Regions from separate parts of the Salinicola sp. CPA57 genome, predicted to be linked through region 4. Evidence: predicted binding sites of a transcription regulator. Region 4 holds the regulator's gene; each other region holds the start of a gene.
The links. Region 4 encodes sigma-54, which starts transcription at its own class of promoters, with help from an activator protein. Its sites were predicted from a motif close to TGGCACNNNNNTTGCTNT; they were not measured.

Region 1 (7,826 bases), on a different contig from region 4:
CGACGGTCGCGTCGATCTTCAAGGCGTCGCCGCTGACCAGCCCGCCCGGCGGGTGGAGCAGGTAGACGTGACAGGGATCGGCCTGGCCGGCCAGGCGCGGCTCCGGATAGAACGGCCGCTGCACCCGCAGCGGTCCGTGATGACGCGCGCGGGTCAGCCGGGTACGCATCCTCGAGTCCGCGTCCGTGGCGCGCGCGGCGAACTCCAGCGACAGCGATGCGTCCCATCGCCGGGTCGCGTCGAATCGATGGCCCGAATCCACCGGAGCGGCTTGCCAATGGCGTGCAGTCTCCGCCGTCATACTGTCAGATGTCGCTTGATCAAATCGTCACTCAGTTCGCCAATGTCGCCTTCGGCCGCCGTCTGCCCGCGATCCATGATCATGAAACCGTCGGCATACTTGCGGGCAAAGGGAAGCTTCTGTTCGACCAGCAACACGGTCAGGCCATCCTCGCGATTGAGACGCCGGATCACTTCGCCGATCTGGGCGACGATATTGGGCTGAATGCCCTCGCCCGGTTCGTCCAGAATCAACAGCCTCGGGTCGAGCACCAGCGCCCGGCCGATGGCCAGCTGCTGCTGCTGACCGCCGGAAAGGTCACCGCCTCGACGATAGCGCATCTCCCTGAGCACCGGAAACAGCTGGTAGATGCGCTCGGGAATCCTGCCACGCCGTTTCTCCGGACCGTGAACGCGCCGCGACGGCAGGCCGATGCGCAGGTTCTCTTCGACCGAGAGCGTGGCAAAAATCTGACGGCCCTGCGGCACGTAGCCGATTCCCAGCCCGGCGCGCGCCTCGGGTCGCCGCTCGAGCAGGTCTTCGCCATCGTAGTGAATGGCGCCATCACGGGCGGCGACCTCACCCATGATGGTCTTGAGCAGCGTCGTCTTGCCGACGCCGTTACGTCCCATGACGCAGGTGCAGCGACCCGCTGGGACCTCGAGCGACAGGTCGCGGAGAATGTGGCTCTCTCCGTAGTACTGATTGAGCTTGTCGACACGCAGCATCAGGCCGCCTCCTCGTCGCCACCACCGAGATAGACCTCGATCACCCGCGGGTCGCTGGCGACCTCGTCCATCGTGCCTTCCGCCAGCACGCTACCCTGATGCAGCACCGTGACCCGCCGGGCGATCGCGCGCACGAAGCCCATGTCGTGTTCGACCACGACCACCGATTGCTGTCCGGCGAGGCGTGTCAGCAGGTCGGCGGTGCGATGCATCTCCGGTTCGGTCATGCCGGCAACGGGCTCGTCGACCAGCAGCAGTCGTGGCCGCTGCATCAGCAACATGCCGATCTCGAGCCACTGTTTCTGACCGTGCGACAACACCCCGGCCAGGCGGTATCGCGCCGCGGTCAGGCCGATCGTCTCGAGCACTTCGTCGATGCGGGCCTGACCTTCCCGATCGAGCCTCGCCAGCAAGGTCTTCCAGACTCGCCGGTCACCGGCCATCGCCAGTTCCAGATTCTCGGTCACGTCGAGCGCTTCGAACACCGTCGGTTTCTGAAACTTGCGGCCGACCCCCAGGTTGGCGATCTGCGGTTCGTCCAGCGTCAGCAGATTGTGGCGGCTGCCGAACCAGACCTGACCGTGATCCGGCCGGGTCTTGCCGGTGATGATGTCCATCATCGTCGTCTTGCCGGCCCCGTTGGGGCCGATGATGCAGCGCAGTTCGCCGTCGTCGATGGTCAGATCGAGCTGATTGATGGCCCGGAAGCCGTCGAAGCTGACGCTGACGTCCTCCAGGTAGAGAATCGGCCCGTGACGAACATCCACCGGTGACTGCGCCGGGGCCATGAAATCGAACACCCGATCCGGTCGCGCGAGTTCCCGCAACCTGTCGACGCGCGTGCTATCGATGAGGCTCATGCACTCACCTCCTGTCGTGCTGGCACTTCGCCACTCCCGCGCCCCTTTCCACCCCCTCTTCGATGCCCCTCTCCCCGCCACTTCGAGATCACCCCGGCGATGCCCTGCGGCAGCAGCATCGTCACCAGCACGAACAGGCCGCCAAGGATGAATAGCCAGGCATCCGGCATCGCCCCGGTCAGCACCGTTTTCAGGTAATTGACCGCCAGCGCGCCCAGCAAGGCGCCGTAGAGCGTGGCCCGCCCGCCGAGCGCCACCCACACCACCACCTCGATCGAGAACAGCGGCGCGAAGGTACTGGGATTGATGATGCCGACCTGCGGCACGTAAAGCGCACCCGCGACGCCGGCGATCATCGCCGACACCACGAACAGTGCCAGTTTGACGTGATCGACCCGATAGCCGATGAAACGGACCCGGGCTTCGGCATCGCGCGTCGCCATGCTGACCCGCCCGAGCCGCGAGACGGTGATCGCCCGGCACAGCCAGAACGCCAGCAGTACGGCGATGCCGGATGCCAGGAATAGCGCCACGGTCATGCCCTCGCTCGCCAGCGAAAAGCCCAGCAGCTCGTAGAAGCGAGTCAGCCCGGTGCTGCCGCCCATGCCCATCTCGTTGCGATTGAACGCCAGCATCAGCGCGAAGGTCAGCGCCTGGGTAATGATCGAGAAATAGACCCCGGTCACCCGCGAGCGAAATGTCAGCCAGCCGAACACCAGCGCCAGCAATCCCGGTGCCAGCAGGACCGCCAGCGCCGCCACCGGAAAATGACTCATGAGCGATTGCCAGCCGGCCAACGGCGACGTCTGGGCATTGAGATAAAGCCCCATGGCGTAGCCGCCCAGGGCAAAGAAGGCACCGTGCCCGAGACTCAGAATGCCGAGATAGCCCCAGATCAGATCCACCGCCAGGGCCAGCAGCATGTAGGTGAAATACTTGCCGAGCAGCGAGACGGTCGCCCCGCTGACGTGCAGCGCGCTCGAAGCCGGCAGCGCGTTCAATATCAGCACCACCAGCATGGCGCCGATCAACGCCGCGCTGGTGAACAGTGTCGAGCGGGAGAGAAACGCCTGACGCGACCGATCGCGCCGCTCCAGGTTGTCGGTCATCGTCATGAGGTCCGCCCCTTGGGTGGGAAGATGCCCTGTGGACGCTTCTGAATGAACAGGATCACGCCGACCAGCACGATGATCTTGGCCAGCACCGCGCCCACCCAAGGCTGCAATACCTGATTGATGACGCCGAGCGACATGCCGGCGACCAGCGTCCCCCATAGATTGCCCACGCCACCGAAGACCACGACCAGGAAGGAGTCGACGATATAGCCTTGTCCCAGATTGGGACCGACGTTGGTGAGCTGGGATAGGGCGACGCCGGCAAGGCCGGCGACCCCCGCCCCCAGACCGAATGTCAGCATATCGACGCGAGTGGCGCGCACGCCCATGGCGCGCGCCATCGCCCGATTCTGGGTCACCGCACGCACTTCCAGTCCAAGCCGGGTATGGCGCATCAGCGCCCAGAGCCCGGCGAAGACCACCAGGCAGAAGAGCAGCACCGCCAGACGGTTGAGCGTCAGCGACAGCGCCTCGTTGATCTGCCATGCCCCTTGCAGCCAGTCCGGCGATGTCACGCGGCGGTTGAGCGGCGAGAACACGCTGCGTACCAGCTGCTGCAGAATGAGACTGAGGCCGAAGGTGGCCAGCAGTGTCTCCAACGGGCGCCCCTTGAGAAAGCGGATCACCGTGCGCTCGATCGCCACCCCGAACGCGCCGGCGACCAGAAAGCCGCCGGGAATCGCCAGCGCCAGCGCTAGACCCGGCTGACCCGGCAAGGCCTGCTGAATCATCCAGGTGGTATAGGCGCCGATCATGATCAGCTCGCCGTGGGCCATGTTGATCACGCCCATGACACCGAACGTGATCGCCAGGCCGATCGCCGCCAGTACCAGAATCGAACCGGCGCTGAGGCCGAAGAACAGCGTCTGCGCGCGGTCGTACCAGGCGCGTTTGCTCTCGATGCCACCGAGGACCGCCTGGGCCTCGGCAGCGAGTGCCGAATCGCCGGCGGCGATCGGCGCCAGCGTATTGCGCACCCGGGTATCGAGATTGCCGCGTAGCGTGTCGAGCGCCTTGGCGTCGCCCTGCTGCACCTCGAAGAGCGCCAGACCGATATCGAGCTGATCGCGAACCGAGGGACTTTTCTCGTCGTCGCGCATCTTGCGCACGCTGGCGGCGTTTTCCGCCGAGATCTCGCCGATCAGCCGCTTGGCCGCTGAAAGCCGGGACGCTTCGTCGCCGGCACTCAGGGAAAGCGAAGCCAGCAGCCCTCGAATCCGGGTCCGCAGGTCATTGTTGATCCTGAAGACATCGACCGTGCGCCGGGTGCCGCTACCGGCATCCTCGAACGTGATGGCGTCGATGATCGGCCACTCGCGGCCACTGTCGTCGGTAATGATGTAGAAGCGCTCACCACGACGCTCCTTGCCCAGGCGCCCATCGAGCAGCGCCTGCAGCCAGCGCGTTTTCTGCTCGGCATCGCTGTCCGCGATGGCCTGAGCAGCGTCACCCTTGGCCCGAAAATTGCCCGTATCGAGCGCTTCGAGCAGCGCCTGCGGTTCGGCCTTCGACAGCGCTTCCGTCTGTGGCTCGCCGAGGGCGGCCGCAGCCGTCTGACTGAGGCACGAGCCCCATGCCATCAACAGGCACAGCAGCAGGGAGTGCGCCAGCAGGCGCGTTGGCGAACGGCCTGCCGAGTGTTCAATCTTGATCATGTTCGTTCCTCGACACCGCCTTCCGATGCGGCGCCAGACCCAGGTTCTGCCCACTGCCGCCGACGCCCGTCCGAATGCCGGCGGCCTGGCGTTATTCGGCCCCCGGGCCGTCTTCGCAGGTCATCGATTCGACGTCGAGCTTGCCGCAGCGTAGCGGGGCTCTCCAGTCGCTGATCAGGTTCCTGGAATCCGGCAGATAGTCCGACCAGGCGTCGCCGGCGACGGTCGTCGGCGTGCGCCAGACCACGCTGAACTGACCGTCGTCCTGGATCTCGCCGATCATCACCGGTTTGGTGATGTGGTGGTTGGGCATCATCGTCGAGGCACCGCCGGACAGATTGGGCACGGTCACACCGATGATCGAATCCTTGACCGCGTCGACGTCGGTGGTCCCGGCTTTCTCGACCGCCTGCACCCACATGTTGAAGCCGATGTAGTGCGCTTCCATCGGATCGTTGGTCACCGCTTCGTCATTGCCGGTATAAGCGACCCAGTCATCGATGAAGTCATAGTTGGCATCGCTGTCGACGCTCATGAAGTAGTTCCACGCCGCCATGTGTCCGACCAGCGGTGCAGTGTCGATACCGGTCAACTCCTGCTCACCCACCGAGAACGCCACGACGGGAATGTCGCCTGCCGAAATGCCCTGATTGGCGAGCTCGTTGTAGAACGGCACGTTGGCATCGCCGTTGATGGTCGATACCACCGCGGTCTTCTTGCCCTGACTGCCGAAATCCTTGACCTGCGAGACGATCGACTGCCAGTCGCTGAAACCGAACGGTGTGTAGTTGATCATGATGTCGTCATCCGCGACGCCATTCGCCTTGAGATAGGCTTCCAGAATCTTGTTGGTCGTGCGTGGGTAGACGTAGTCGGTACCCAGCAGCGCCCAGCGTTCGACACCCTGGCTCATCAGGTAATCGACCGCCGGAATCGCCTGCTGATTGGGCGCGGCACCGGTGTAGAAGATATTCTCGGAGGACTCTTCGCCTTCGTACTGGACCGGATAGAACAGCAGCCCGTCGAGCTCTTCGACGACCGGCAAGACGGCCTTGCGGGATGCGGAAGTCCAGTTGCCGAAGATCACGTCGACATGATCGTCGCCGGTCAACATGTCGCGCGCCTGTTCGGCATAGAGCGACCAGTCCGAGGCCGGATCCATCACCACCGGCTCCAATTGGCGACCCAGCAGGCCTCCCGCCGCGTTCTGCTTGTCGATCAGCATCAGCATTTCGTCCTTGAGCGTCGACTCGCTGATCGCCATGGTGCCCGACAGCGAGTGCAGTATGCCGACCCGGATCGGGCCTTCATCCTGCGCCGCATCCTGGGCAAGGACGGTACTACCGAAACCGGCCAGCCCCAGCGCGATGCTGGAACCGGCAATCAACTTGCGAAGGGATATTGTTGTCATTGGATTCTCCTGGTCCTGGTCATGACCTTTGGTAATCGGCCTGACGATCGTGGACACCCGCGCCTCAGGCGCGGAACTTGATCGGATAAACCCAATGCATTTTCCGTGCCTTGATTGGTGACTGCGGCAATCCTGTATACAAAAACCGGGAAACCGTAAGGAAATATGGGTTAAACGGCCTTTATTGGTGCAAATAGACGTCGGCTGCCGCCCGCCGATTTTCTTTCGTGGTGCAGGCCCTTCACCTATCGCTGACCCGATGCACCGTCATGGACATAAAAAAGCGCCCGCTGTCAGCGGGCGCTCCATAAGAGTGCAGAAACCGTTCCATCGAGCCGATCGTTGTCGATGCCCCCGGAAGTTTCAGAAGTGCGATGCCTCCAGTGCCATCAATCCTGATGGACCGGCAGCGATTTGACGTTCCAACGACTCGGCCTGCGGCAGCTGGCGCGTCAGAAAATGTTGCCCCACGATCAACTTGGTCCGATAGAAATCTTCACCGGCAGCTCCCTGCCGAGCCAGACCGCGCTGCGCTGCGCGAGCCGCTTTCCACCACATCCAGCTGTAAACCGTATAGCCCAGCAACTGCAGGTAATCATGAGCCGCGGCGCCCGCGGCGGCCGGATCCGCCTTGGCAGCCTCGATCAGCGCTTCGCTGACGCGCTCGAATCGTGCCAGCTCGCGCTCGACGGCTTCTCTGAAAGATCGCAAGGCCGAAGCGTCGATCTCGTGCCCGTCATCGCTGTCGTCGAGATCGGCGCATATCTGCTCGGCCAGACGCTCCACGTAGGCGCCCTGGTTGCGTACCAGCTTGCGCCCGACCAGATCCATCGCCTGAATGCCGTTGGTGCCCTCGTAGATCATCGCGATTCGGGCATCACGCACGAACTGTTCGGCGCCCCACTCGACACAGTATCCACTGCCACCATAGATCTGCTGCGATTCCACCGTCGCCGCGAAGCCGCGATCGGTCAGGAAAGCCTTGGCCACCGGCGTCAGCAGCGCCACCATATCCGCCGCCACTTCCCGCATCCCGGCATCGGGATGATGCTTGGCACGATCGAGCTCACGTGCCACGAAAGCCGCGAACAGCCGCCCTCCTTCATTCCAGGCGCGAACATTGAGCGCCATGCGTCGCACATCGGGATGCACCAGAATCGGATCCGCGGCCTGGTCAGGTTCGACGGCACCGCCGGGGGCGCGGCTCTGACGACGCTCGCGGGCGAAAGCCATCGCGCTCTGGTAGGCGACGTCGCCCAATCCCAGGCCCTGTATGCCGATCGAGAGTCGCTCGTAGTTCATCATGGTGAACATGGTGGCCAGCCCTTGATGGGGCTCGCCGATCAAGATCCCCTCGGCGGCTTCGAAATGCATCACGCAGGTGGCGCTGCCCTTGATGCCCATCTTGTGCTCGAGCCCGCCGCAGACCACGCCGTTTGCTCCCCCCAGCGAGCCGTTCTCGAGCACTTGCCGCTTGGGTACCAGAAACAGCGAGATACCCTTGGCGCCCGCCGGTGCATCCGGTAGTTTGGCCAGCACCAGATGGGCGACATTCTCGGTCAGATCATGTTCACCGCCGGTGATCCAGATCTTGCTCCCTGTGATGGCGTACCGACCGTTCTCCTCGGGCACGGCGCGCGTTCTGATCAGTCCCAGGTCGGTGCCGCAATGCGGCTCGGTCAGACACATGGTGCCCAGCCACTCCCCGGCGTAAAGGCGCGGCAAATAGAGCGCCTTGGTCGTTTCGTCGGCGTAGGCATCGAGCAATAGCCCCGCG
Region 2 (7,826 bases), on a different contig from region 4:
CGCGGGAGTCGCAGTTGGAGGAAACCTACTATCATCGCATCAACCCCCCCCAGGGATTCGCCGTGCATCGAGTGTATACGGATGATCGCTCCCTTGATGAGACGATGCTGGTGGAAAACGGTGATTGCGTGATGGTACCGCGGGGCTATCACCCGGTCGGCGCACCCCACGGTTATCAGCTCTATTATCTCAATGTGATGGCGGGCCCCAAAAGGATCTGGAAGTTCCATAACGACCCGGATCACGAGTGGATGCTTGAAAAATAGAACCGACACAGAAGTGATTCCTGGCCAGCTTGCCGAAAAAGCCATGCATTTACAGAACCCGAATGCCAGCAAGGGCCACAGAATATTGACACCTTCCCTATGCGAAGTGGGTTTCTCCAGCATTTCTTGATGCAGAAGAGACCCTTTTTCAACTTGTCTTCGTCCCAAAAAGTTTTGGTCTTGACCCGATACCGATTATAAAGAGGTTGGTCGGTGAATCCTTCGCATCTGCAAAAGCATGCCTGCCTCTATATGTGGCCATGGAAAATCTCCCTGGCTTCTGTCTGAAAAGTTGGCTCTCATACACCGCTCGATGCAGGCCAATGTCACCATGGTCCTGAAGCTGCGGGCCAGCTTGTCATAACGAATATTCCACCGACGCTTTCCTCGTCGCGGACGCCCCATGGTCTATGGTGGAGAATATCCTCGAACATCTGTCAACGCGGGTCTGAAAGCTCGTAACGGCCTGCCATGACTCTCTCCTGTTCAGTGACAGGGACAGCGTAGCAACCCTGGCTTTTCAGACAGAGCCTAAGGGTGCAGGTTGCCCAATAGCCAATCGAACAGCCGGCCGGGACTGTTGGCAATCGGCTGCGTAATCACGAAACGTGGCAGGAGCACGGTATCGACCGGTGGCTCCAGCCAGCCCGCGCGGCGGGTCAACACGCGCTCGATATCCGCACTTGCCGCCAGCTGCATCAAGGCGTCGTCCGGGAACTCGTCGACAGCGGCGGCGATCGGCAACGGGTGGCGGCATAGAACCGAAAGCTGGTGACGACTTTCGCGTAGTCGAGCCAGTGCTCGGGCATCACGAGGTACCGATCGGGGCGGCATCAGGCTGCCGAAGCGAAACAGCCCGCCCTGCTCGAGACGACGGATGCTGAACGCATCCAGCGCTTCGTCGGTGAACGTCGTTTCGGTACCCAGGCCAGCCGCAACAGCGCATAGCGTGGCGGCCGACTCCGACTGATCGAGCTCATCGATGTAGTTCCTGATGGCTTGGCTGTAGCGTTCGTCTCGCTGGCCGGTGACGATCGGAGGCGCCGGCAGGCCAGCCTCGGCGAGCCGCCGATGGGCAGTGTCGGCCGTTTCTTCGCGCCACAGGGATTCGCTCAGCGCTTCGTGCCAAGTGCTCCAGGCCTGCTGGGTGACCGGACAGGGGAGAAAGACATTGGCCGGCAGGGCCAGCCGTTCCAGTATCGGCGAGACCTGCCTGAGGGTATCGCGCCAGCCGCCGTCGAACGTGAGCGCGACTCTCGGCAGTTGATCGTGGTGCAGTTGAAGCACGCTTTCGAGGCTGACGATCTGCGCGCTTTCGCTGAGACTTTCCAGCAGCTGCCGAAAACTGTCCGGGCCCAGGCACCAGTCTGCCCGATGAGGCAGGCGGGCTTCGGCTTCGTCATCCAGCACTCGGCGCAGCGCGAGTATCGCGCTTCGCCCCCACAGCGGTTCACTCAGGCTGAGACGCCAGTGACCGCGTAGGCGCTGTACCACATCCTGTGTGCGATCCAGCCTGGGCATGAGTCATTCCATTACTGAAGTCATTGAGCGCCACCAAGCAAGGCGTCCGTCGATAGTATTCGTTACGAGCGTATCCGTCGCTATCCGTTGAAAGAGTCCTGTGAACGAGTCCCGTGAAAGGGTCCTGTAAAAGGGTCCCTTGAAAGCGTTTGCAAGCAGAGCCTGCACCGAGTTGGAGTGCATTGAAACAGTATCCGTTGCCCGACGATGTTCGGCAAAGTTTCCGGCAATGCTCGCAAAGTGTTGTTTTGGTGCACACGATCAGTCTAGTGCACCAAATTGATGCCTATGAGAATTTTCAAGCATCCTTGGCCAGCGAATTTCCCCTCGTGCAGCAGTTTCGATTCCGCGGCAAGGTTTAAAAATCTCCGTCACATCATGTGGTTAATGAATCTGATCGTGGCTATGCCTCATTTTGGCACATTCTCTGCATGTCCATGTAAAAACGGTGTGCGCGTGGGCAAGAGCGCCGACTTCGTGCTACAAAACACGCATGCCAAAAAACGGTGTTGGATATTCGCCAACGAATCGAGCCATGGCTCACAGTGGAGGAAGACATGTCTGAGAAAACCCTCGCCCTCATCGAAGAACACGACGTCAAGTGGGTGGATCTGCGCTTTACCGATACCAAGGGCAAGGAGCAGCACGTCACCATTCCTGCCAGCGCCATCGATACGGAATTCTTCGAAGACGGCCAGATGTTCGACGGCTCTTCCATCGAAGGCTGGAAGGGCATCAACGAGTCCGACATGATTCTGCGCCCGGAAGACGGAACCGCATTCCTCGACCCGTTCACCGAAGACTCCACCCTGATTCTGCGCTGCGATATCATCGAGCCGGCGACCATGCAGGGTTACGAGCGTGATCCGCGCTCCATCGCCAAGCGCGCCGAAGCCTATCTGAACAGCACCGGTCTGGGCGACACCGCGTTCTTCGGTCCGGAACCCGAGTTCTTCATCTTCGACGAAGTGCATTGGAAGACCGATATCGAAGGCTCCATGTACAAGATCTCCTCCGAAGAGGGCGCCTGGTCCACCGATCGTCAGGTCGAGGGTGGCAACCTGGCACACCGTCCGCGCGTCAAGGGGGGCTACTTCCCGGTGCCGCCGGTCGACAGCTTCCACGACATTCGCAGCGCGATGTGCAACACGCTGCAGGCGATCGGCCAGAGCGTCGAAGTGCATCACCACGAAGTGGCCAACGCCGGTCAGAACGAAATCGGCGTCAAGTTCAACACGCTGGTGAAGAAGGCCGACGAAGTTCAGGAGATGAAGTACGTCATCCACAACGTCGCGCATGCCTACGGCAAGACGGCAACCTTCATGCCCAAGCCACTGGTCGGCGACAACGGTTCCGGGATGCACGTTCACCAGTCTTTCTGGAAGGACGGCACCAACCAGTTCGCGGGCGACGAGTACGCCGGCCTGTCCGAAATGGCACTGTATTACATTGGCGGTATCATCAAGCATGCGCGTGCGCTGAACGCCTTCACCAACGCTTCGACCAACTCCTACAAGCGTCTGGTGCCGGGCTTCGAAGCGCCGGTCATGCTGGCCTACAGTGCGCGTAACCGCTCTGCGTCCATTCGTATTCCGTACACCTCCAACCCCAAGGGCAAGCGCGTCGAGACCCGTTTCCCCGACCCGACTGCCAACCCGTACCTGGCGTTCTCTGCGATGCTGATGGCCGGTATCGACGGGATCAAGAACAAGATTCATCCTGGCGATGCCATGGACAAGAATTTGTACGATCTGCCGCCGGAAGAAGGCAAGAAGGTCCCGACCGTGGCGACCAGCCTCGATCAGGCCCTGGAAGCGCTCGACGCCGATCGTGCCTTCCTGACCGAAGGTGGCGTGTTCACCGACGACATGATCGATGCCTACATCGCGCTGAAGAACGAGGACGTCGAGCGTCTGCGCCTCGCGACGCATCCGGTCGAGTTCGATCTGTACTACAGCGTCTAAGCGTCGACACAGCGTCCAAGGTTCAAGCCCTGACCTGCGGCCTGACAGAGCCCCACTTCGGTGGGGCTTTTTCGTCACCGGGCCGATGACGATGGATGAATGGCGAGGAGTGGCGACGATGCAAACACGGGTGGTGGGGTGGATGATCTGGGGTACGGCGCTGTCGTTCGCCATGCCGGTCATGGCGGCCTCGGTCTATCGGCATGTCGATGCCGATGGCAACGTGGCCTACAGCGACGAGCCGAAAGCGGGCCAACGGATCGACCTCAAACCGATCACGGTGGTCGATCCCGTCGAGATCGAATCCGGCACGCACCCTCCCAAGCCAGCGGCGGCACCGACGCCGGCCATCGAGTACGACCGCTTCGCGATCACCAGCCCGGCCAACGGCCAGACGCTGCCGACCGGCCAGGCCGGTAACGTCCAGGTGAAGCTGGCGATCGAGCCCGCGCTGCAGCGAGACGATCGTGTTCAACTCCGGGTCGATGGCAAGATCAGCCAGTCACCGATGCACACCAGCGTCTTCGCGCTGAGCCAGCTCGACCGCGGCGAACATCAGCTTCAGGCCGAGCTGCTCGATGCCCAGGGCCGAGTACGCCTGTCGACGCCGACGGTAACGCTCTACGTGCAACGGGCCAGCGTCAACCTGCCGGCCAATCCCAATAACCCCAACCGCAAACGGTAATCCCGATCGGTGGGCGTTCTTCCAAGCGCGTGCACTATTTTGGTGAATGAAGTTCTGGTTCGATGAACGAAAGATCAGGCTCTCATCGAGCACTCCTACGGCAGCGGCTCGAATCTGGGAGTGGCGCGGTTTTTGCACTGTATAAGCACATACCGGATCACCACGATGGAACAACGCATGTATCAACGTTTGCTGGAGCACATGACGACGGCTGTCCTGTTACTCGACGAGAGTCTTCACGTGCGCTGGCTCAACCCTGCCGCCGAGGCGCTGCTGGCCGCGAGCCGCCCCCGGGTCGTCGGGCAATGGCTCGAGTGCCTGAACGGCGAGGATGGCAGCGTTCGCCAGGTGCTACACAAGGCGATGCAGGAATTTCATCCTTATACCCAGCGCGAAGCGGCATTGGTGCTGACCGCGGGTGACGTGATCACGGTGGATTTCACTGCGACACCGATCACCAGTCGCGAACTGCTGCTCGAGATCGAACCGCGGGACCGGCTGCTGCGAATCTCGCGGGAAGAGGCCCTGATGGCGCGTCAGGAGACGGTCAAGGTGCTGATGCGCGGTCTCGCCCACGAGGTCAAGAACCCGCTGGGTGGCATTCGGGGCGCCGCGCAGCTGCTGGAGCGGGATCTTCCCGATCCGCAACTCACCGAGTTCACCCGGATCATCGTCGAGGAAGCGGATCGGCTGCGAGATCTGGTCGACCGCATGCTGGGCCCCAATACGCTGGTGCACCACGAGCCGCTCAACGTGCACAAAGTGCTGGAGCGGGTGCGGGTGCTGCTCGAGGCGGAGCACCATCAGCTGAGTTTCGAGCGCAACTATGACCCCAGCATGCCGGACCTGATCGGTGACGAGCCGCAGTTGATCCAGGCCGTTCTGAATATCGCGCGCAATGCGGTTCAGGCCATGGAGGAGTCCGGCACGCTCGAACCGCGTCTGCTGTTGCGAACTCGGGTTCGTCGTCAGTTCACGTTGGGCGCCGAGCGCCACCGACTGGTTTGCGAAGTCGCGATCGTCGACAACGGCCCCGGAATCCCCGAGCACATTCGCGAGACTCTGTTCTTCCCGATGGTGTCCGGGCGTGCCGAGGGCAGCGGCCTGGGTCTGTCGATCGCGCAGTCGATTCTGCATCAGCACCAGGGCTTGATCGAATGCGAATCGCACCCGGGCGCGACGGAGTTCCGGTTGCTGATTCCTTTCGAGGCGCCGCAGTGAGTTGGACTGCGTTTCCACTTCGCACCCGGATGCCGTTGCCACCTCGGACACGCGGGCTGCCGACCCATGTTGTCGGGAGTTTCGAAGTACCGAAGTCATCGAAAGTATCGAAGTCATCGAAGTCATCGAAAATATCGAAAATATCGAAAATATCGAAAATATCGAAGTCATCGAAAGTATCGAAGTCGCCGAGAGCGCGATTCACCGTTCTGCTGGAGAACTGCCATGACTGAAATCGCCCGTATCGCGATCGTCGACGACGACCGTGCGATCCGCTGGGTTCTGGAAAGGGCCCTGGCGCAGCCGGATCTCGAGGTGCAGTCGTTCGAGCGGGCCGATGCCGCGCTCGAGTCGATCGAGCGACACCCACCGGACGTACTGCTGACCGACATTCGGATGCCGGGGCTCGACGGGCTCGACCTGATGGCCAAGGTTCGCGAGATGCATCCCGACCTGCCGGTCATCGTGATGACGGCGCACTCGGATCTGGACAGTGCCGTGGCGTCCTATCAGGGCGGGGCGTTCGAATATCTGCCCAAGCCGTTCGACGTCGACGATGCGCTGGCGCTGGTCCGGCGGGGCGTGGCTCATGCCCGCGAACGGCGCTCGCCAGCGGCGATGCCGGAGGGACTGTCCGCCGAGATCATTGGCGAGGCGCCGGCGATGCAGGAGGTGTTCCGGGCCATCGGTCGGCTATCGCAATCGCACATTACCGTACTGATCAACGGCGAATCGGGTACCGGCAAGGAGCGCGTCGCTCAGGCGCTGCATCAGCACAGCCCGCGCAGTGGACATCCGTTCATTGCGCTCAACATGGCGGCGATCCCCAAGGATCTGATGGAGTCGGAACTTTTCGGCCATGAGAAGGGCGCGTTCACCGGCGCCGCAGCCCAGCGTCGCGGGCGCTTCGAGCAGGCCGATGGTGGCACGCTGTTCCTCGATGAGATCGGTGACATGCCCGCCGACACCCAGACCCGTCTACTTCGCGTGCTGGCGGACGGCGAATTCTACCGGGTAGGCGGCCACGTGCCGGTGAAGGTCGATGTCAGGATCATTGCCGCGACCCACCAGAACCTGGAAAAATTGGTGATGGACGGCCGTTTTCGAGAGGATCTGTTCCACCGGCTCAACGTGATTCGCGTTCATCTGCCCCGACTGTCGGAGCGCCGGGAGGACATTCCCCGTCTGGCCCAGCATTTTCTGGCCGAGGCCGCCAAGGAACTCTCGGCCGAATCCAAGGTTCTGACCAAGGATGCCGAGACGCATCTGACCCGGTTACCCTGGCCCGGCAATGTTCGTCAGCTGGAAAATACCTGTCGTTGGCTCACGGTGATGGCCTCCGGGCGTGAAGTGCTGGTCGATGATCTGCCGCCGGAACTGCGTGACCTAGAGGGCAGCGAAGCGCCCAGCGGCGACTGGCGCAATGCGTTCCGGGAGTGGGCGGACCGGGCCTTGGCCTCGGGTCACACGCATCTGCTCGAAGAAGCCGTGCCGGATTTCGAGCGCATCCTGATCGAGACTGCCTTGAAACATACCGGCGGGCGCAAGGGCGAGGCTGCCGAATTGCTGGGGTGGGGACGCAACACCCTGACGCGCAAGGTCAAGGTACTGCTGCCGGCGCTGGCCGACGAATAGCGCTCGACATCGGGGGGATCGGAAACGTTCAGGCCGGCGTCGCTCGAATCATGAATCTCGAATGGCGGCCACTGCCCGGTGGGTCGCCGGGCGTTGCCTTGGTTCGTGTCACTGCTGAGGCTGGCGGTAACGCCGAGATCCAATTTCACCAACATGGGGAGCTCCATGCTCGACTCGACCCAATGGTGGCGTGGCAGCGTCATCTACCAGATCTATCCCAGAAGTTTCATGGACGCGCGCGGCGACGGGGTCGGCGATCTTCCCGGCATCACCGCCAAGCTGGACTACGTCGCCGAACTGGGCGTCGACGCCATCTGGATCTCGCCGTTCTTTCCGTCGCCGATGAAGGATTTCGGCTATGACGTGACCGACTATCGAGGTGTCGATCCGATGTTCGGCTCCTTCCACGACTTCCAGATGCTGCTCGAGCGTGCCCATGGCCTGGGCCTGAAAGTGATCATCGATCTGGTGCTGAGTCATACCTCGGATCAGCACCACTGGTTCATCCAGAGTCGCAGCTCGCGAGAGAATCAG
Region 3 (7,826 bases), on a different contig from region 4:
CGATGAAGCGGATCGTCACGATGACCTCGCGATATGGGGAAACGCTCGAAGGCTTCGGCATCGAATGCCTGGACCAGAGCGCCGATAATTAAAGGGGCAGCATTATAACAGGCCCGCCGGCCGATCCGTTACAATGAGAGCAAATCTCGAACGTAAAAGGCTGTCATGACTTTCTCCAAGGATACCCAGCCGCAGACGCTTTCCCAGGATCTCCCGCCGCAGGCGCTGCATAACGATCGCCTGTTGCGGGCGCTGGCTCGTCAACCGCTCGATCGCACGCCGGTCTGGATGATGCGACAGGCCGGCCGCTACCTGCCGGAGTATCGTCAGACTCGCGCCCACGCGGGGAGCTTCATGGATCTGTGCCGCAATGCCGAGCTGGCCTGCGAGGTGACGCTGCAGCCGCTGGAGCGCTACCCGCTGGACGCCGCGATCCTGTTCTCGGACATTCTCACCATTCCGGATGCCATGGGCCTCGGGCTCTACTTCGAGACCGGCGAGGGCCCCAAGTTCCGCAAGACGGTGCGCTCCGCCGGGGACGTTGCCGCGCTGACGGCGCCGGACGCCGAGCGCGATCTCGATTACGTCATGAACGCGGTCGCCACGATCCGTCGCGAGCTCAACGGCCGCGTGCCGCTGATCGGCTTCTCCGGTAGCCCGTGGACGCTGGCGACCTATATGGTCGAAGGCGGCTCGAGCAAGGATTTCCGTCACCTCAAAGCGATGCTCTACGGCGATCCGGAGACGCTGCACAGTCTGCTCGGTCTGTTGGCGACTGCGGTCACCGACTATCTCAACGCCCAGATCCGTGCCGGCGCTCAGGTCGTGCAGATCTTCGATACCTGGGGCGGGGCCCTCTCCACGCCAGCCTATCGCGAGTTTTCGCTGGCCTACATGCAGCGCATCGTCAGCGGCCTGATTCGCGAGCACGGCGGTCGTCGCGTACCGGTGATCCTGTTCACCAAGAACGGCGGGCAGTGGCTCGAGTCGATCGCCGACAGCGGCTGCGACGCCGTGGGCCTGGACTGGACCACGGAACTGAGCGACGCTCGGCGTCGCGTCGGGGGGCGGGTAGCGCTGCAGGGCAATCTCGATCCCAACGTGCTGTTCGCGCCGCCGTCGCGGATTCGTGAAGAGGTAGCGCGCATTCTCGAAAGCTTCGGGCCGGGCGAGGGACATGTCTTCAACCTGGGCCACGGCATCAGCCAGTTCACCGATCCGGACCACGTCACCGCGTTCATGGACGCCCTGCATGAACTCAGTCCCGCCTACCATCGCTGAGCCTGGCAGCAGAGAGCCAGTCAGCCGAGCGCCTGCCGGTACAGAGTTCGGGGATGGCCTGCTGCTGTTCGACGCCGGCTGCCCGTTCTGCCGGCGTTCGGTGCGCTGGCTGCTGGCGCACGAACGCGACGGCAGCCAGCTGCGCATTGCCGGGCTGTCGAGTGCGGTATCCCGCCGGATCGGGGCGCATTACCAGATCGATTTCGCCGCTACCGACAGCATCTGGTATGTCGCCGACGGCGAGCTCAGCCGCAACAGCGATGCCGCCTGGCGTCTCGCCGCCCGACTGCAGGGAAAGTGGCAGCATCTCGGCGCGCTGCGGCGGGTGCCGCGGCCCCTGCGCGAGAGCGGCTACCGTTTCATCGGCGATCACCGGCACCGGCTGGCATTCGTCGGTGGCGAGCGTCTCGAAGGTCATGCGCGCTGGCTCAAGACGCTGACGCCCGAATTCTGTCGACGCTGCGGACTGCCGCCGCAACTGGCCGACGGACAGTGAACTTCGACCGGCGACGCAGGGATCGAGGGCTCGACAAGCCGGCATTCAGGGACGGACGACGATGCCGATGAGCGCGTGGCAAAAAAGATGCGCGATGCTGACGCTGATCTGGGTCGCGGGTATCGCCTGGGGCAGCTTGAGCCCGGCTTCCGATCTGCCGCAGCACCTGCCGTGGGACAAGCTCAACCATTTCATCGCCTACGCCGGTCTGGCAGCGGGCCTGCGTCTCACCGGTCGCCGGTGGATGGTCGCCTGGGGGGTGGCCGTCATCGTCAGTATCGTCATCGAAGTGCTGCAGATCTGGGTGCCGGGGCGCCACGGTGGCGACTGGGGCGACATTCTGGCGAATGCCTTGGGTGCCGGCGTGGGTCTGGTGGGGCTTTTCCTGATCGGAAAGTGGATACGCTACCGGAATGGCACTCAACAATAGTCGAAGAGATCGCCCCGCCAGTTGATGGCAATGCCGTTGGAACGCCCTTCGATATCGAGCACCTTTTTGGTGCGCTTGTGTTATTTAGGCACTGTTTTGAAACAATTTGTTGTTGTTCCGGCGGATTCCAAACCCGACAGAGGTCGCAAGGCCGGTCGACGATAGCGCTAGAGTAGCGTTGAAACAGGGTTTTACGCGCGGCAGAGCGAAAGTGGAACGAACTTTGCTAATTTCATCTGGGCATGTCGCGACATGCACTCAAATGATAACGCGAGGGAGTTGATTCCATATGCGCTACAAGAATAAAAGCCTGATTGTCATGCCAGCCGCCATGCTAGCCGCGGTTGCCGTCACCCATGTTCAGGCTGCCACTCTGGATGATGTCAAAAGCAGCGGCGAGTTCACCTGTGGCGTCAGCACGGGCCTTACCGGTTTCTCCTCACCCGACGAGAATGGCAAGTGGACCGGTATCGACGTCGAAGTCTGCCGTGCCGTTGCCGCGGCCGTTCTGGGCGATCCGGAAAAGGTCGTCTTCTCTCCGCTCACCGCCAAGGAGCGTTTCACCGCCCTGCAGTCCGGCGAGGTCGATCTGCTCTCCCGCAACACGACCTGGACCGCCACGCGTGACAACTCCCTGGGTCTGAACTTCGCTGGCGTCAACTTCTACGACGGTCAGGGCTTCCTGGTACGCAAGGACCTGGGCGTCAAGAGTGCGACAGAGCTTGATGGGGCGTCGATCTGTGTCCAGGCCGGCACCACCACCGAGCTGAACATGGCCGACTACTTCAAGGCGCATGACATGCAGTTCCAGCAGGTCGCCTTCGATACCTCGGACCAGACCGCTCAGGGTTTCGATAGTGGCCGCTGTGACGTACTGACGTCCGACTCCTCGCAGCTGGCCGCGCTGCGTCTGCAGCTGGCGGATCCCGACGGCGTTGTCATTCTGCCCGAGCGCATTTCCAAGGAACCGCTGGGTCCGGTCGTGCGCCAGGGTGACGATCAGTGGTTCGATATCGTCAAGTGGAGCCTGTTCGCCATGCTCAATGCCGAAGAACTCGGCGTGACCAGCGAAAATGTCGACCAGATGCGCGATAACCCGCCGAATCCGGACGTGGCTCGCCTGCTGGGCAAGGATGGTAACTTCGGCGAGCAGATGGGCATCAGCAACGACTGGGCCTACAACATCGTCAAGATGGTCGGCAACTACGGCGAAGTCTTCGAACGTACCGTCGGTATGGACTCGCCGATGGAGCTCGAGCGCGGCATCAACGCGCTGTGGAACGAGGGCGGCATCCAGTATGCCCCGCCGGTTCGCTAAGCGTTAAATCGTCCTCTCGACACCGCGTCCCTTCGGTCTGAGCGCCGGGACGCGGTGCCTCTCAACGCTCGAGTAGAGACAACTCATGTTGCGTCCATCCACTACCCTGCCGCGTCGGGGGCGGGGGCCCTTGTGGCGGAATCCCGCCATTCGCGCCCTGATCGTCCAGGCCGTGCTGTTTCTGGTCCTGGCGGCCTTCGTCGGTTATCTGGTTCACAATACGCTGCTCAACCTCGAGGCCCGCGGTATCCATACCGGCTTTGGCTTTCTCGAAGGTCGGGCTGGCTTTGCGATTCCGCAGACGCTGATCGAGTACACCAGCGATAGCACCTACGGCAAGACGTTCGTCATCGGACTGCTCAACACGCTGCTGGTGTCGGCGCTGGGGATCGTGGCGGCCACCATCATCGGTTTCATGGTCGGCATCGCCCGGCTGTCGCCCAACTGGTTGTTGGCGCGCCTGGCCACGATCTATGTCGAGGCCTTCCGTAACATCCCGCTGCTGGTCCAGATCCTGTTCTGGTATTACGCCGTGCTGCGGGCACTGCCATCGCCGCGACAGAGCCTGTCGTTGTTCGATGCCTTTTTCTTCAACGTTCGCGGCATGGTGATGCCCGATCCACAGCCGCTGGATGGCTTCGCCGCCACGCCGTGGGCGTTATTGATCGCCGTGGTCGGTGCCATCCTGTTCGGACTGTTCGCCAAGCGACGTCAGGCAAGAACCGGGCAGGCGCTGCCGGTCTACTGGATCGGCGCGGCTCTCGTCATCGGCCTGCCATTGATCGTCTTCCTTCTCACCGGTTCGCCACTCGAGTGGACGTTGCCGGAACTGACCGGGTTCAACTTCCGCGGCGGGATCAATATTCTGCCGGAGCTGTTGGCACTGTGGTTGGCGCTGTCGATCTATACCGCCGCTTTCATTGCCGAGATCGTGCGCTCGGGCATTCTGTCGGTCTCTCACGGTCAGACGGAAGCGGCACGCTCGCTGAGCCTGCCGGAGGCCATTACCCTGCGCAAGATCGTCATCCCCCAGGCGATGCGGGTCATCGTGCCGCAGATGACCAGCCAGTATCTCAACCTGATCAAGAACTCATCGCTGGCCACCGCCATCGGCTACCCGGATCTGGTCGCCGTCTTTGCCGGCACCACGCTCAACCAGACGGGGCAGGCGATCGAGATCATCGCCATGACCATGGCGGTCTACCTGGTCATCAGTCTGACGGTGTCGTTCCTGATGAATCTCTACAATGCCCGCACGCTGCTGAAGGAGCGTTGAGATGACGACTGACTCTACCTTCCGCACCGAGATGATCGACGCGCGCGAGGCGCCCGACCAGAGCCGAGGCGTGATCGGCTGGTTTCGGGCCAATCTGTTCAACGGTCCGATCAACAGCATCGTCTCGATCGTGGTCATCGTGTTACTGGCGCGATTGGTCTGGCCATTCCTTGAGTGGGCGATCATCGATGCCGACTGGATCGGTACCACGCGTGATGCCTGTACCGGTGATGGCGCCTGCTGGGTTTTCATCTCGGCCCGGTTCGAATCCATCATCTACGGCTTCTACCCCGAGGCCGCGCGTTGGCGGGTCGACATCGTGTTTGCGCTGCTGGCGATTCTGGTCGCCTGGCTGGCGGTGCCGAAGATGCCGCGCAAGAAGTGGGTGGCGCTGTTCACGTTGACCGGCTTCCCGATCATTGCCTTTTTCCTGCTGGTGGGCGGCTCGTTCGGACTCGAGTACGTACCGACTCGCGCCTGGGGCGGGCTGATGCTGACGCTGACGATCGCGGTGGTGGGCATCGTCGGATCGCTGCCGCTGGGTATCATCCTGGCGCTGGGACGGCGCTCGAAGATGCCCTTCGTCAAAGGGATCTGCGTGATCTTCATCGAGTTCTGGCGAGGGGTCCCGCTGATCACGGTGCTGTTCATGGCGTCGGTGATGCTGCCGCTGTTCGTGCCGGGAGAGCTGGATTTCGACAAGCTGCTGCGTGCGCTGATCGGCATCATGTTCTTCTGGAGCGCGTACATGGCGGAGGTCATTCGTAGTGGCCTGCAGGCGATCGGCAAAGGGCAGAACGAGGCCGGACAGGCGCTGGGACTAAGCTACTGGCAGCGAACGGGGCTGATCATTCTGCCGCAGGCGCTGAAAATGGTCATCCCGGGCATCGTCAATACCTTCATCGCGCTGTTCAAGGACACCTCGCTGGTACTGATCATCGGCCTGTTCGACCTGCTGGCGATCATCCGTGCCGGACTGACCGACTCGAACTGGCTCGGTTTCTCCACCGAAGGCTACGTGTTCGCGGCGGCGGTCTACTGGATCTTCTGTTTCAGCATGTCTCGCTACAGCCAGTACATCGAGCGCCGTCTCAATACCGGACATAAACGGTGAGGGCGGCGAGCGTGTCTGCGCCTGCGTCCTCACATAACAAGATCGTCATCAGGAAATCATTGCCATGAGCGAAGCGACAGCGTCTCGGACCACCGCGCCCGGCAGCGACGGACCGATGATCGAAATCGATCATCTCAACAAGTGGTACGGCAGCTTTCATGTGCTGCGCGACATCAACCTGACCGTGACCAAGGGGGAGCGCATCGTCATCTGCGGACCGTCAGGTTCGGGAAAATCGACGATGATTCGTTGCATCAATCATCTGGAGGAGCATCAGCAGGGTTCGATCGTGGTCAACGGCGTGCCGATGACCAATGACGTCAAGCGGATCGAACAGATTCGCCGCAACGTCGGCATGGTCTTCCAGCACTTCAATCTGTTTCCGCACCTGAGCGTGCTGGAGAACTGCTGCCTGTCCCAGATCTGGGTGCAGAAGAAGCCCCGTGCCGAGGCCGAGAAGACCGCCATGGAGTATCTCGAGCGCGTCCAGATCGCCGATCAGGCGCTGAAGTATCCCGGCCAGCTCTCGGGTGGCCAGCAGCAGCGCGTGGCGATCGCCCGGGCGCTCTGCATGCGTCCCGAGGTGATGCTGTTCGACGAGCCGACGTCAGCGCTCGATCCTGAGATGATCAAGGAAGTGCTCGACGTCATGATCGAGCTGGCACATGAAGGCATGACCATGCTCTGCGTCACCCACGAGATGGGCTTCGCCAAGACCGTCGCCGACCGGGTAATCTTCATGGACCAGGGGCAGATCATCGAGGAAGCGCCGCCGCACGAGTTCTTCAACAACCCGCGTTCCGAACGCACCCAACTGTTCCTGAGCCAGATTCTGGGACATTGACCTCGTGATGGAGAGAGCCACGGACATGGGTATCGAAAAACTCTTCGTCGAGGGCGCACCGCAGCCGATCGCGCCATTCTCCCACGCCTGCAAGGTCGGCAATCTGGTTTTTATCACCGGCCAGATGCCGACCGTGCCGGAGACCAACGAGATGCTGCTGGGAACCTTCACCGAGCAGACACATCGGGTGATGCAGAACCTGGCGATCGTGCTCGAGGCCGTTGGCAGCAGCTTCGAACACGTCGTCCAGAGCCGGGTCTTCATTACCAACATGGGCCACTTCGAAGAAGTGAACGGCGTCTATGCCAGCTACTTCCAGAACCCGCTGCCCACGCGGACCTGTATCGGCGTCACCGGCCTGGCTGGCGGGGCCGATGTCGAGGTGGACATGATTGCCTGGATTCCACCGGCCTAGCGTTCGCGTCGAAAGGCCGGATGGTATCGCCAGCGCCCCGCCAGCCAGCGGGGCGCTGTCGTTTCGGCGCCGTCGTTTCCATGCTGCCGACCGGGTAGGGGTTGAGCGACGCGCGAATCTCTACCACGCTTGGTGAGTACCATCCACGGACTTGGAGAATCGATCATGGACAAGACATTTGTCGTCGCCGCCGATGCCTCACGCGCGCGCATCTTCGCTCGAGAAGCGCGGACGCTGCGGGAGATCGAGACGTTGACGCATCCGGAGTCCCGGCTGCATACCGGCGATCTGCGCACCGGCGGCAAGGGCGAGGCGACCTCGGGCGCCAGCCAGCGTCAGACCGGCAACGAGAACGCCACCTCCGAAAAGCAGGCGATGGTCTTCGCCAAGGAAGTCGCGGGCTATCTGCGTGATGCGAGGACCCAGGGCAAGGCCGACAAGTTCGTACTGATTGCGGCGCCGCAGTTTCTGGGCCAGTTGCGAGAAAAGCTCGACAAGCCGACGCTCGACTGCGTGATTCAGACGCTGGACAAGGACCTCTCGAAGGCCAGCGAGGAAGAGATCGCCGGCAAGCTCGATTGACCGTTGACCCGTGCCGGCGATCGCCTCCTCAGGGGATCGTCGGCAGATCGATTTCATCGCTGCGCTGAAT
Region 4 (7,826 bases):
CTACGTCGAATACTATCTCGATTCGCGCCGCATCCAGGCCCGGGCCAGCCAGGATAGCGATGGCAACAGTGACGGTCGCGTCCGCATGACGTTGACGCCACGTGACGCCTCTCCGTCGTCTCAATAGCCGCCCTGACAGTCAATCGTTCGCGCAATCTTCTCGAGCCATCGGCCAAGTCACCGTTCCAGCCATGAATTGAGCGCCGATTCGGGACCGACACCGGTGATGACTACCGGCCCCGGATCACGTTGCGTCGCGCTGCCACAAGGATCGTATCCATGAAAACGCTAACGGCCACCAATCTGGCCAAGAGCTACAAGGGACGTCGCGTCGTCCATGATTTCAGCCTGACTCTTCGCCAGGGCAGCATCGTTGGGCTCCTCGGCCCCAATGGCGCGGGCAAGACAACGTCGTTCTACATGATCGTCGGCCTGGTCAAGGCCGATGCCGGCAGCGTCCATATCGACGAGCGGGACCTCAGCCGCGCCCCGATGCACGACCGCGCTCAGGCCGGGATCGGTTATCTGCCGCAGGAAGCCTCGATCTTCCGCAAACTGAGCGTCGCCGACAACATCATGGCGATCCTCGAGACCCGCAAGGACCTGGATCGTGCCGGACGACGCGCCCAGCTCGAGCGGCTTCTCGGCGACTTTCACATCGAGCATATTCGTGACAATCTCGGGATGAGCCTATCCGGTGGCGAGCGTCGACGCGTCGAGATCGCGCGCGCGCTGGCCACGGAGCCGGCCTTCGTGCTGCTCGATGAACCCTTCGCGGGTGTCGACCCGATCTCGGTCGGCGATATCAAGAGCATCATTCGCCAACTCCGTGACCGCGAAATCGGCGTTCTGATCACCGATCACAACGTGCGGGAGACGCTGGACATCTGCGACAACGCCTATATCGTCGGCGACGGCCAGATCATCGCCGAGGGCCGCCCGGAAGCGATCCTCGACAACCAGCGCGTTCGCGACGTCTATCTGGGTCACGAATTCCGCTTATAGTCCGCCATCCTTGCTCTCGTACGGCATGCCACCGGTGGCTGGAGTCACTCACCCCGCCACGGGTGGCATGTATATTGCATAAAACGTTGCATGTCGTTAAATCAACCAGTAACGTAACGTTTCTCTCGTTGATCGTGACGCCCCTTCTCCATGTCCATGAAGCCCTCGCTGCAACTTAGAGTCGGCACCCAGTTGACCATGACGCCTCAGCTTCAGCAGGCGATTCAACTGCTTCAGCTGTCGACGCTCGATCTCTGCCAGGAGATTCAGCAAGCGCTCGAGTCCAATCCGATGCTGGAGCTGGAGGAGCCGTATGAGGAACTCGAGAGTTCGGAGACCCAGGAGGACGAGTGGGCCACCGATATCCCCGACGAATTGACGCTCGACAGCGACTGGAGCGACACCTACCAGGACGCTACCGCCGGCGCGCTGGGCAACGGTAGCGGCAGCGAAGACGCACCAGATTTCGATCGCAACGCCGCCGCCGTCGGGCTCCACGACCATCTGCTGTGGCAACTGGCGATGGGCGATTTCGATGACCGCGAGCGGGAGCTGGGTGAGTGCCTGATCGACGCGATCAATGACGACGGCTACTTCATCGGTTCGCTCGACGAGCTGACGATCAGTCTCCGCGCCCAGCGCAGCGACAGCATCAGCACGGCCGATCTCGAACACATGCTGATGCGACTGCAGCAGTTCGACCCCACCGGTGTCGGTGCCCGCGATCTGCGTGAATGTCTGCTGCTACAGCTGGGCACGCTGGATGGCGATACCCCGCTGCTACCGCAAGCCAAACGCCTGGTGCGACAATTCCTCGAAGCGCTGGCCGGCGATGATCGACGGCTGCTCAAACGACGCCTGCGACTCGAGGACGACGAGCTCGACCGTGTCATCAAACTGATTCGCACGCTGGACCCTCGGCCCGGTCAGGGCTTCGATATCCGTCGCGACGATTACGTGATTCCCGATCTCGTCGCCACGCCCTCTCCGGCAGGCTGGCGCATCGAGCTCAACGCCGAGGCCTTGCCCCGGCTGCGTATCCAGCCCGACTACGCTGCGCTGATCAAACGGGCCGACAAGAGCGACGACAACACCTTCCTGCGCCAGCATCTGCAGGAGGCCCGCTGGTTGCTCAAGAGCCTGTCCAGCCGCAACGATACGCTGCTGCGTGTCGGCAGGGAGATCATGGCGCGCCAGATCGACTTTCTCGATCGCGGAGAAGAAGCGATGAGACCGCTGATTCTGGCCGACATCGCCGGCAGCGTCGACATGCACGAGTCGACGATCTCCCGTGTCACGACGCAAAAGTATATCCACACCCCGCGCGGCGTATTCGAGCTCAAGTATTTCTTCTCGAGCCAGGTTGGCGGCCAGCGCGGTGACGGCGACAGCCATTCGAGTACCGCGATCCGCGCCCGGATCAAGAAGTTCATCGGCGAAGAGCCCCCCAGGAAACCACTATCCGACAGCAAACTGGTGGAACTGCTCGCCCAGTCCGATATCTGCGTCGCCCGGCGCACCGTGGCCAAATACCGGGAAGCGATGGGCATTCCCTCATCGAGTGAACGCAAACGCCTGTCCTGACGTCATACTATCGTCACGCCGATTCGGCGAGACGCATCGATTGGCACTCGCCAATCCGATCCCGATCCATCACGATGCCTTTGCAGTGCCCTGAAAAGGGTTACAATCAGAAGTGCCATCTGCCGCAACAGGAGTGTGTCATGCAAGTGAACGTTACCGGCCACCATGTCGACCTGACCGATGCCCTCCGAGACTACGTCGGAGAAAAACTCGTTCGTTTGGAGCGTCACTACGACAACATCACCAATGTCCAGGTTACCCTGAGTGTGGAGAAGGAGCGCCAACAGGCCGCCGGGACCTTGCATGCCGCCGGCGCCGATCTACACGCCGACGCCAGCGATACCGACATGTATGCCGCCATCGATTCGCTCGCCGACAAACTCGACCGCCAACTGGTCAAACACAAAGAGAAGGCACAAGCCCGCGCCCAAGGCGCCGGCGCCCGTTAACGCCTGATGATGACACTGGAAAAGATCCTGCCCCCCGAACGCACCCTTTACGGGGTCACGGGGGGCAGCAAAAAACGTCTGCTGGAATTCTTCAGCACCTTCGTCGCCCAAAACACACCCAGCCTGGATAGCCAGGAAGTCTTCAGCCGCCTGATCGGTCGCGAGCGATTGGGCAGCACGGGGATCGGCAACGGCGTTGCCATTCCCCATGCCCGCAGCCCGCACTGCAAGGTGCCGATCGCGGGATTCATGCGCCTGGAAGATGCCATCGACTTCGATGCGATCGATGGCGAGCCGGTGGATCTGGTATTCGTGCTGCTGGTCCCGGAAGAAGCGGACGACACGCACCTTTCATTGCTGGCAGAGGTCGCCGGCATCATGAATCAGAGCAGCGTCAGGCAGCAGCTGCGCCACGCCGAATCACAGCAGGCGTTGCACGAGGCCCTGCGCGAGGCCATTCGTCATCACCAGCCCAGCGACGACGGCTGATATCGGGACACATTACGCATGCAACTGGTCATCATCAGCGGTCGCTCCGGCTCGGGCAAGTCGATCGCCCTGCAGGCACTGGAGGATCTTGGCTACTACGCCATCGACAATCTTCCCGCCAACCTGCTGGCGCCACTGATCGATGAACTTCGCAGCGCGCCGCCAACGCGCCCTAACGTGGCAGTCAGCATCGATGCACGGAACCTGCCGGAAGCGCTCGAGCGCTTCCCCGTATTGCTGGACGCGGTACGGGAACGCGGAATCGACACTCAGGTCGTCTATCTCACCGCCGATGCCAAGATCCTGCTGGAGCGCTACTCGGCCACCCGCCGTCGTCATCCGCTGACTCGCGGCAACGACATGACACTGGCCGAAGCGATCGATCACGAACAGGAGTACCTGGCACCGATTCGCCGCATGGCCGACCTGGTGATCGACACTCAAGGACTCTCGGTGCATGACCTGCGTGCGCGAATCGGCGAGCAGGTCGCGCGGCATACCGGCGGTCGTCTGACATTGACCTTCGAATCCTTCGGCTTCAAGCGAGGCGTTCCGCTGGACGCCGACATGGTGTTCGACGCCCGCTGCCTGCCCAATCCGTTCTGGGACCCGGGCTTGCGCGCCTTCGATGGCCGCGATCCCCAGATCGTCGAATTCCTCGAGTCCTATTCCGACGTCCACGCCATGGCCGGTGATATCCATGCCTGGCTGGATCGCTGGTTGCCGGCCTATCTGGCCAGCCACCGCAGCTATCTGACGGTGGCCATCGGTTGCACCGGCGGCCAGCATCGTTCGGTCTACCTGATCGAGCGCCTGGCTCGCCACTTTCATCACGAATCCGCGGACATCCGACTTCGTCATCGCGAACTCGGTATCCAGACCGCCCTCTCGCCAGCATCGAGGCCGCGAGAGACAGCGTTGCAGGATGCACCACTACAAAACGCAGGATCCCCCAAGCGCGATGCCGACACGTGAACTTCGCCTGACCAACCGCCGCGGGCTACATGCCCGCGCGGCCACCAAGTTGGTTCAATGCTGCCAACCCTTCGCCGTTCGCGTTGCCGTCCACCATCGCGAACGCCAGGCCGATGCCGCCAATGTCATGTCCCTTCTGATGCTCGCCGCGCCTTGCGGCACCGAGTTGACCGTGGTGACCGAAGGCGACGATGCCGACGCTGCCATGGATGCGATCGTCGGCCTGTTCGAAGCGCGTTTCCACGAGGACGAGTGACGCTCACAGCCATCGGCATCGTTCGTGAACAGCGTTTTCCATCCTCGTCATTTCCTCCGACGATGGTAGAATGTTCGGCCTATCGCCAGTCGTTCAAGGATGACCGTTCAGGATGAGCAACAATCCGGAAAAGCTGCAGCCCCGGCTGGCCAAGCTCAACGAAGCGCTGGAGAGCGGCGCGCTGGATCAAGCGCGGCGCATGCTCAACCGTGGTCTGGCACCGGTGGACGTCGCTCACCTGCTCGAGTCATCGCCACCCAAAGAGCGTGAGATCCTGTGGGGCTTGCTGGATCCCGAGCTGCACGGTGACGTGCTGCAGTATCTGGGTGACGACGTCCAGATCGAATTCCTCAACCGCATGGACGCGGAACAGCTGCTGGCGGCAACCGAAGGCCTCGACGTCGACGACCTCGCCGACCTGCTGCAGCAGCTACCCAACAAGGTCATCCAGGAAGTCCTCCAGTCGATGGAGGCGCAGGAGCGTCAGCGGGTCGAAGCGGTTCTCTCCTACCCGGAGGACACCGCCGGCGGCCTGATGAACCCGGACGCGATCACCATCCGCCCGGACATCACGCTGGATGTCGTCCTGCGTTACCTGCGCCGTCACGAAAGACTGCCGGATGCTACCGATACCCTGCTGGTCGTCACTCGACGCGATGAATTGATCGGCATCCTGTCGCTCAACCGGCTGCTGGTCTCGGATATCTCGGTGCTGGTGCGCGAGGTGATGGAGACCGATTTCCACGCGATCCAGGCCACCGCCTCGGATAGTGATGTCGCGACACTGTTCCAGAAGCACGATCTGATATCGGCGCCGGTGGTCGGTATCGACGGCAAGCTGCTCGGCCGAATCACTATCGATGACGTGGTCGACGTCATTCGCGAGGACGCCGAGCACCAGGTCATGAGCATGGCGGGTCTCGACGAGGACGAAGACACTTTTGCGCCAGCGCTCAAGACCAGCCGTCGCCGCGCGTTCTGGCTCGGCATCAATCTGATCGCGGCAACCATCGTCTCCATCGCCATCGGTTTCTTCGAAGACACCATTCAGCAGATCGCGGCACTCGCAGTACTGATGCCGATCGTCTCCAGCATGGGCGGCATCGCCGGTTCACAGACCCTGACCGTGCTGATTCGCGGGATCGCGCTCGGGCACGTTTCCGGCGCCAATGTCCGCTGGCTACTGGTCCGCGAGCTGCTCGTCGGCATGACCAACGGCCTGATCTGGGCGGTGGTCGTCGGCACCATGTCCGTCTTCCGCTTCGACGATATCCGGCTAGGCCAGATCATTGCCATGGCGATGGTCATCAACCTCACCGTGGCGACGCTGGCCGGCACCCTGATTCCGGTCATGCTCAAGAAATTCAAGATCGATCCGGCGCTGTCCGGCGGCGTCCTGCTGACAACGATTACCGACGTGGTCGGTTTCGTCGCCTTTCTGGGGCTGGCGACGGTCTTCTATCTGTAGCGGGACATCGCCCCCTTCAGCGCCCCTTCAAGCAGCTCTGGTCAGCGAGGAACCTCACATGAACTTCCACACCCGCAAATGGATCAAGCCCGAAGACCTCAATCCCAACGGTTCGCTGTTCGGCGGGAGTCTGCTGCGCTGGATCGATGAAGAGGCGGCGATCTACGCCATCATTCAGTTGGGCAACGCCCAGGTGGTGACCAAGTACATCTCCGAGATCAACTTCGTCTCCAGTGCCCGCCAGGGCGACATCATCGAACTCGGCATCACCGCCACTCATTTCGGCAACACCTCGATCACGCTGGAGTGCCACGTGCGCAACAAGATCACGCGCAAGAGCATCCTCACCATCGACAGGATGGTATTCGTGAATCTCGGGGAGGACGGCACCCCGGCGCCGCATGGTCGCACCGAGATCACCTATATCAGGGATCGGCTCGACGGCTGAAGCCGAAGGCGCGGAATCCGGAGGCGCCGCACGCCGACACTGGCAACGGGAGAGCCAGCGACGACTGGCGACTGTCGCTGGCTCTCGTTCTCGCTCCTGATCGCGCTTACTGCCCCGCGATAGTCATCGAATCGAGCAGCCAGCTTCCGGTCTGAACACTTCCGCGCCGGTCGACATCGTCGCCCACGCCCTGCAGACCGGCGAACATCTCGCGCAGATTGCCCGCCACCGTGAACTCCTCTACCGGATGAGAGATCCGGCCATTCTCGATCCAGAAGCCTGCCGCGCCCCGCGAATAGTCACCGGTAACCGGATTGAGCCCCTGCCCCATCATTTCGGTCACCATGATGCCGGTGCCCATCTGCTGCATCAGGCTCTCCAGCGAGACCGTCGGTGCCTGGATGCGGACGTTACGCGCACCGCCAGCGTTGCCGGTGGTCTGCAGTCCCAGCCGGCGGGCACTGTAAGCCGCCAGCATGTAACTCGCCAGCCTGCCCCGGTCGATGAACACGTTGTCACGCGTGGCCACGCCATCACTGTCGAACGCAGCACTCGCCATGCCACCCATCTCCCGCGGGTGCTCGCCGAGCGAGAACCACTCGGGGAACAGCGTTTCGCCCAGCTGGTCGCAGAGAAACGAAGACTCGCGGTAGAGCGCCCCCCCGGCAATGCTGTTGAGCAGGTTGCCGACCAGTCCGCGCGCCATGTCCGGCGCCAGCAGGACCGGCAGCCGCCCGGTTTTGGGGCGCTGTCCGCCCAGGCGACTCAGGGTCCGTTCCGCGGCGCTGATACCCACCGATTCCGGACTCGCCAGGTCACTGGCCTTGCGAGCGGTGGTGAAGTCATGATCGCGCTGCATGGCATCACCGCTTCCTCCGATCAGCAGACAGGAGAGCGAGTGGCGCGTGCCTCGCTTGCTACCCAGGAAGCCATGGCTGTTGGCATAGACCGTGACCACTTCCGAGGAGGACAGGCTCGCTCCTTCGGAGTTGGTGATACCCGACCGCTCACGCCCCGCGCTCTCGCAGCGCAGTGCCAGTTCGATCGCCTCGTCGGTGCTCAGCGCCCACGGATGATGGACATCCAGGTCCGGCTGGTCGGTGGCCATGAGCGCAGCATCGGCGAGTCCCGACGCTTGATCCTCACCGGTAT

Region 1: urtA (urea ABC transporter substrate-binding protein) is a predicted target of sigma-54. The motif match lies at 6,143-6,160, and genes of this name have one in related genera.
Region 2: glnL (nitrogen regulation protein NR(II)) is a predicted target of sigma-54. The motif match lies at 4,558-4,575, and genes of this name have one in related genera.
Region 3: DOM36_RS06845 (amino acid ABC transporter substrate-binding protein) is a predicted target of sigma-54. The motif match lies at 2,420-2,437, and genes of this name have one in related genera.

What each region holds. Positions count from the first base shown of each region.
Region 1 is NZ_PZJR01000007.1:47,102-54,927, forward strand. Features, by position in the region: gene DOM36_RS08550 (urease accessory protein UreD) at 1-301, opposite strand, end outside; gene urtE (urea ABC transporter ATP-binding subunit UrtE) at 298-1,008, opposite strand; gene urtD (urea ABC transporter ATP-binding protein UrtD) at 1,008-1,868, opposite strand; gene urtC (urea ABC transporter permease subunit UrtC) at 1,865-2,983, opposite strand; gene urtB (urea ABC transporter permease subunit UrtB) at 2,980-4,638, opposite strand; gene urtA (urea ABC transporter substrate-binding protein) at 4,730-6,040, opposite strand; gene DOM36_RS08580 (acyl-CoA dehydrogenase C-terminal domain-containing protein) at 6,413-7,826, opposite strand, start outside.
Region 2 is NZ_PZJR01000017.1:106,439-114,264, forward strand. Features, by position in the region: gene iolB (5-deoxy-glucuronate isomerase) at 1-266, shown strand, start outside; partial or broken gene DOM36_RS18075 (IS5/IS1182 family transposase) at 543-632, opposite strand; gene DOM36_RS18080 (polysaccharide deacetylase family protein) at 798-1,787, opposite strand; gene glnA (glutamate--ammonia ligase) at 2,345-3,751, shown strand; gene DOM36_RS18090 (DUF4124 domain-containing protein) at 3,870-4,436, shown strand; gene glnL (nitrogen regulation protein NR(II)) at 4,614-5,657, shown strand; gene DOM36_RS18100 (hypothetical protein) at 5,659-5,886, shown strand; gene glnG (nitrogen regulation protein NR(I)) at 5,883-7,292, shown strand; gene DOM36_RS18110 (alpha-amylase family glycosyl hydrolase) at 7,458-7,826, shown strand, end outside.
Region 3 is NZ_PZJR01000005.1:76,637-84,462, reverse strand. Features, by position in the region: gene ribA (GTP cyclohydrolase II) at 1-19, opposite strand, end outside; gene hemE (uroporphyrinogen decarboxylase) at 166-1,281, shown strand; gene DOM36_RS06855 (DUF393 domain-containing protein) at 1,253-1,777, shown strand; gene DOM36_RS06850 (VanZ family protein) at 1,872-2,207, shown strand; gene DOM36_RS06845 (amino acid ABC transporter substrate-binding protein) at 2,497-3,525, shown strand; gene DOM36_RS06840 (amino acid ABC transporter permease) at 3,611-4,801, shown strand; gene DOM36_RS06835 (amino acid ABC transporter permease) at 4,803-5,915, shown strand; gene DOM36_RS06830 (amino acid ABC transporter ATP-binding protein) at 5,980-6,759, shown strand; gene DOM36_RS06825 (Rid family detoxifying hydrolase) at 6,785-7,174, shown strand; gene DOM36_RS06820 (host attachment protein) at 7,340-7,756, shown strand; gene DOM36_RS06815 (LysR family transcriptional regulator) at 7,785-7,826, opposite strand, start outside.
Region 4 is NZ_PZJR01000012.1:21,921-29,746, reverse strand. Features, by position in the region: gene lptA (lipopolysaccharide transport periplasmic protein LptA) at 1-127, shown strand, start outside; gene lptB (LPS export ABC transporter ATP-binding protein) at 280-1,005, shown strand; gene DOM36_RS14790 (RNA polymerase factor sigma-54) at 1,156-2,589, shown strand; gene raiA (ribosome-associated translation inhibitor RaiA) at 2,730-3,038, shown strand; gene ptsN (PTS IIA-like nitrogen regulatory protein PtsN) at 3,048-3,527, shown strand; gene rapZ (RNase adapter RapZ) at 3,546-4,502, shown strand; gene DOM36_RS14770 (HPr family phosphocarrier protein) at 4,489-4,758, shown strand; gene mgtE (magnesium transporter) at 4,871-6,226, shown strand; gene DOM36_RS14760 (hotdog domain-containing protein) at 6,285-6,674, shown strand; gene pmbA (metalloprotease PmbA) at 6,781-7,826, opposite strand, start outside.